DNA from 2 places in the Mesorhizobium robiniae genome. Region 1 is predicted to be linked to the other one. Evidence: riboswitches for the same ligand, from Rfam matches in the RefSeq annotation. Region 1 holds a riboswitch; the other holds the start of a gene.
The links. Region 1 has a riboswitch for cobalamin ahead of ABID19_RS12315 (DUF1636 family protein). Riboswitches for the same ligand answer to the same signal wherever they lie in the genome.

Region 1 (2,394 bases):
CCCATGGCATCGCGACATCAGGCGACCTGCGCGACTATTTCCGCCTGTCGCCGGCCGACATGAAGGGCCGGCTGGAGGAACTGGTCGAGTTGGGCGAATTGCTGCCGGTGCGCGTCGAAGGCTGGAGCAAGCCGGCTTACCTTCACAAGGACGCCCGTTTTCCGCGCAAGATCCAGGCGCGCGCGTTGCTCGCTCCGTTTGATCCCGTTGTCTTCGAGCGCTCCCGAACGGAAAGGCTGTTCGACTTCCGCTATCGCATCGAGATCTACACCCCGGCCGAAAAGCGCCAATACGGCTATTATGTGCTGCCGTTCCTGCTCGGCGAGAGGATCGTGGCGCGCGTCGACCTCAAGGCCGACCGCCCCGCCGGCGTGCTGCGCGTCCATGCGGCCTATGCCGAACCCGGCGCACCGGCCGAAACAGCGGCCGCGCTGGTCGAGGAATTGAAGCAGATGCAGGGCTGGCTCGGCCTGGAACAGATTGAAGTCACGCCCGCAGGCGATCTAGGTCCGGCGTTGGCCGACATCATCGCGTCGTAGACACGCGTTGACACGCCTGCATACACAAGCCTAAATCCGGTTCAGACGGTCTCCTCTCGGCAAAGGGAGGAGCCAAGAGGGAATGCGGTGCGAAATCTCGATTTCAAATCCGCGGCTGTCCCCGCAACTGTAAGCGACGAGCCAAGGCCGAAAACCACTGGGACGGTCCCGGGAAGGTGGCACCAAGGCGATGACCCGCGAGCCAGGAGACCTGCCGTCTAGGACTTAAAGAATCCGATCGCCTGGCGGGTTTTCCGGGCAAGGAGCCTGATTTGGAACGCGACAGCAGTTTTCCAGCTGAGACAGCGGACGTATCGTCCGGCGATTGTGATACCTTGGCCGGCGTCACCGTGATCGTCTGCGCCTCCTGCCGCGACGAGACCGGCTCCGACGGCCATCCCCGCGCCGGCGAACTGCTTGCCGAGGACACGCGCCGCGCCGCATCAGGCGAAAATATTCGTATCCGCACCGTCGAGTGCCTCGGCAACTGCAAGCGCCGCCTCAGCGCCGCGATCCTGCGCGACGGCTGCTGGAGCTATGTCTTCGGCGACCTGACCGCGACCAGCGGCGCCGATCTCGTCGCCGGCGCAAAGCTCTTCGCCACCTCGACCGATGGCCTCATTCCATGGCGCGGCCGCCCCGATTGCCTGAAGCGCGGCCTCGTCGCCCGCATTCCTCCCCTCGACCTTTTGAAGGACCAGACATGACCACTTCCGTCTCCCGCGTGCCCTGCACCGTCGTCACCGGCTTCCTCGGCGCCGGCAAGACGACGCTGATCCGCCATCTGCTCGAAAACGCCGGGGGTAAGCGGCTGGCTATCATCGTCAACGAGTTCGGCGATATCGGCATCGACGGCGAGATCCTGAAAGGCTGCGGCATCGACACCTGCCCCGAGGAAAACATCGTCGAACTGGCCAATGGCTGCATCTGCTGCACCGTCGCAGACGACTTTGTCCCGGCGCTCGACCAGATCCTGTCGCTGACGCCGAAGGTCGACCACATCCTGATCGAAACCTCCGGCCTCGCTCTGCCCAAGCCGCTGGTCCAAGCCTTCCAGTGGCCGACGGTGAAAAGCCGGGTGACGGTCGACGGCGTTATTGCCGTGGTCGACGGACCGGCGCTGGCCGAAGGCCGCGTTGCCAACGACATGGACGCCCTGCAGGCGCAGCGCGCGCAGGACGAGACGCTCGACCACGACGATCCGGTCGAGGAAGTGTTCGAGGATCAGCTCGCCTGCGCCGACCTGATCATATTGTCGAAGAGCGACCTGATGGACGCCGCCGGCTCGGCCCGTGCCAAGGCCATCATCGGCGAGCACGCCGCGCGCGCCGTCAAGATCGTGCCGGCCTCGCAGGGTAAGGTCGATCCATCTGTGCTGCTCGGCCTCGGCCTCGCCGTCGAGGACGACATCGAGAACCGCAAGACCCATCACGACGACGAGCTCGACCACGAGCACGACGACTTCGATTCCTTCGTCATCGATATTCCGTCGATCGCCAATCCCGATGAGCTGGCTTTGCGCGTCGCCACGGCGGCGGAGGAAGAAAATGTGCTGCGCGTCAAGGGTTTCGTCGAGGTCGGCGGCAAGCCGATGCGGCTGTTGCTGCAGGCTGTCGGGCCGCGGGTCAATCATTATTACGACCGCGCCTGGACCGCTGAAGATGACCGCCGCTCGCGCCTCGTCGTCATCGGCCTGAAAGGGCTGAACCGCCCGGCCATCGAACGTATCCTCGCTGGCTGACCTCAGGCACGAGCCGCGATGCACATCCTCACCACAACATCCGCCTCGCTCGACGACCTTGCCGAGCCTGTCGATCTCAGGCAGACGCCTGCGGATGTCGTGGCGCTGTCCTTC
Region 2 (2,394 bases), on a different contig from region 1:
CGCCCAGCCGCGCCAGTTCCCTGCAGTCGGCGGTCGGAACGCCCGAGGCGTCGTCCACCAACTCCACGTCGCTGTACTTGAAGTCTCCGGCGAAGCTGGGGATGCCCCAAAACCCCATCGCCCGCGACGCTGCCCCCATCACCAGGTGGATGCTCGACCCCAAGTCATCGACTCCTTCGGTCAGGCAATGCCGCGACAGACGGGCCAGCGCCCTTCGAGCGATCGGTGGCATCGAAGCCCCTTGTTGAACGATCTCGCCTTCCTGGGCGATACGGTCGTAGATCTCGCAGAGCCCACGCGCCAACAAGACCGCCGTGACTACAGGTTCGGAGTCCTCGATCAACGCGACGACCCCAAGGTCGATCCGCATAGGCACTCTGCAAGTAGCAACGACTTCTCCTCCTTTTGTCAGGCTACCGCGTCATTATTCGCCTGAGCCACAAGTCTTTCGAACTTTGACCGGATACTCACAGGAAACAAGGGGCCGTTCTTGATGGTCAATGCAGTTTTTCGGTCTACCCTAACTACAAGCCCGGAGCACACACATCCAGGCAGACGAACAGCGTGTGGGTTGATGCTGCTCGCGGGTAAGATGGCAGGGCGGACGTGGGCCGCCCTGCGCTAATGGCGAGAGGTAAAAGATGTCGATGTGGATCTCCACGAGACGCAGAATGTTTGCTGAGGGTAGGACCTTAGGACCATGCAAGCGCCTGACTATTGGCCAAGGTGCCAGGCCATGTCGGCTTTTGTCAGCGCGCTATTCTAGATACTTGCGCATGTCCGCTTTGGGAGCGGGTCGCCGGGCGCTGATTTCGCGGTCGGCCCATGCACTCCCTAGCCCGCCCTGCCTAGCCCAATATGAGCAACCCGTTACCGTCCACAATGAGACAATGCTTGCGCGTTACACGGGGCCAAGCCGCGCTAACTTGCTCGCTTTTACGTTTCGCGCGACTTTCTCGGCGCAGTGATACGCCCTTTGGCGCCGCAGTGATTGCGCGCCATTTGAACAAAAAACCGCCCCGGTTAGACCGAGGCGGTAATTGATTTATGATAGAATTGGTTGCGGGGACAGGATTTGAACCTGTGAACTTCAGCTTATGAGCCGGGAACGCCGTTCACCCTTCGAACAACACGACTGTCGTTTGGCTGGCAAGCCATCGGTCACCTACAGCGGTGGGGTAATATCCTCATGTAGCCAATGTGCCGACAATGCAACAGGATGCCGAACCTGATAAGGCATTTTCGCATAGAAACGCGCTGCTGCTCGCATCGCACGCGACCCTAAGGGGAACAACGCCGAACGGATTTCACATAACGACATAAACATTTATTTATATGGTGTTTGACAAAGGCGCGTGCTGCTGCGATTGTCTGAATGTCGTGGTTCTCCGTACGGCACTGCCGCAGCGGAGCTAAGAGGGAAGCCGGTGCGATGCCGGCGCTGCCCCCGCAACTGTTAGCGGCGAGCCAATCCCACTCATGTCACTGAGGCGAACAGCCTCGGGAAGACGGGTAGAGGCTATGACCCGCGAGCCAGGAGACCTGCCACGGCGAACAATGTCCACGGGCGGGGTGTCTCGGTGGTCGCGGCAGCCCGACGTTCCTGTCGGCCTACCAGCGCCTTCCTGGTCCCCACGCCCCAACCATCGGGGTATGGCATGACTGTCTCTCAGCAAGTTCCTGTAGCAACGCTCGGCGTGCCGCGTATCGGTCGCCGGCGCGAACTGAAGTTCGCGCTTGAAAGTTACTGGGCCGGAAAATCTTGTGCTGCCGACCTTCTTACAACGGCGAAGGCGCTCCGCATCGCCAGCTGGGAAGAGCAGCACGATCGCGGCGTGTCGAAAATCCCGTCGAACGACTTCTCGCTCTACGACCATGTGCTCGACACCGCAGCCATGGTCGGCGCCGTGCCATCCCGTTACGCCTGGAATAGCGGCGAGGTCCCACTCGACATCTACTTCGCCATGGCGCGCGGCAACCAAGGTCGAACGGAGGATTGTGGACACGCTGGTCACGAGCATGCGGCTCATGAACCTAGCCTAACCGCGATGGAAATGACCAAATGGTTTGACACCAACTATCACTACATTGTGCCCGAACTCGACGATGATCAGACGTTCGCCCTCTCGTCCACGAAACCGGTTGATTATTTCCTCGAGGCTAAAGCCCTCGGCATTTACACACGCCCAGTCATCCTTGGACCGGTAACCTTCCTCAAGCTGGCGAAGTCACCTGCCGAAGGTTTCAATCCCATCGCGCTCCTACCACGGCTTCTGCCTGTCTACGAGCAACTCCTGCGGAGGCTAAGTCTGTCAGGAGCCGACTGGGTGCAGATTGATGAGCCAGCGCTTGTGCTCGATCTGAACCCGAACGAACGAGCTGCGTTCCAATTCG

Region 2: it holds a riboswitch for cobalamin, as region 1 does, so the genes downstream of both, metE (5-methyltetrahydropteroyltriglutamate--homocysteine S-methyltransferase) here and ABID19_RS12315 (DUF1636 family protein) in region 1, are expected to answer to the same signal.

Annotation. Positions count from the first base shown of each region.
Region 1 is NZ_JBEPMC010000004.1:88,225-90,618, reverse strand. It holds gene ABID19_RS12320 (winged helix-turn-helix domain-containing protein) at 1-539, shown strand, start outside; cobalamin riboswitch at 569-772, shown strand; gene ABID19_RS12315 (DUF1636 family protein) at 812-1,246, shown strand; gene cobW (cobalamin biosynthesis protein CobW) at 1,243-2,280, shown strand; gene cobN (cobaltochelatase subunit CobN) at 2,299-2,394, shown strand, end outside.
Region 2 is NZ_JBEPMC010000018.1:71,178-73,571, reverse strand. It holds gene ABID19_RS32170 (restriction endonuclease-related protein) at 1-370, opposite strand, end outside; cobalamin riboswitch at 1,365-1,564, shown strand; gene metE (5-methyltetrahydropteroyltriglutamate--homocysteine S-methyltransferase) at 1,659-2,394, shown strand, end outside.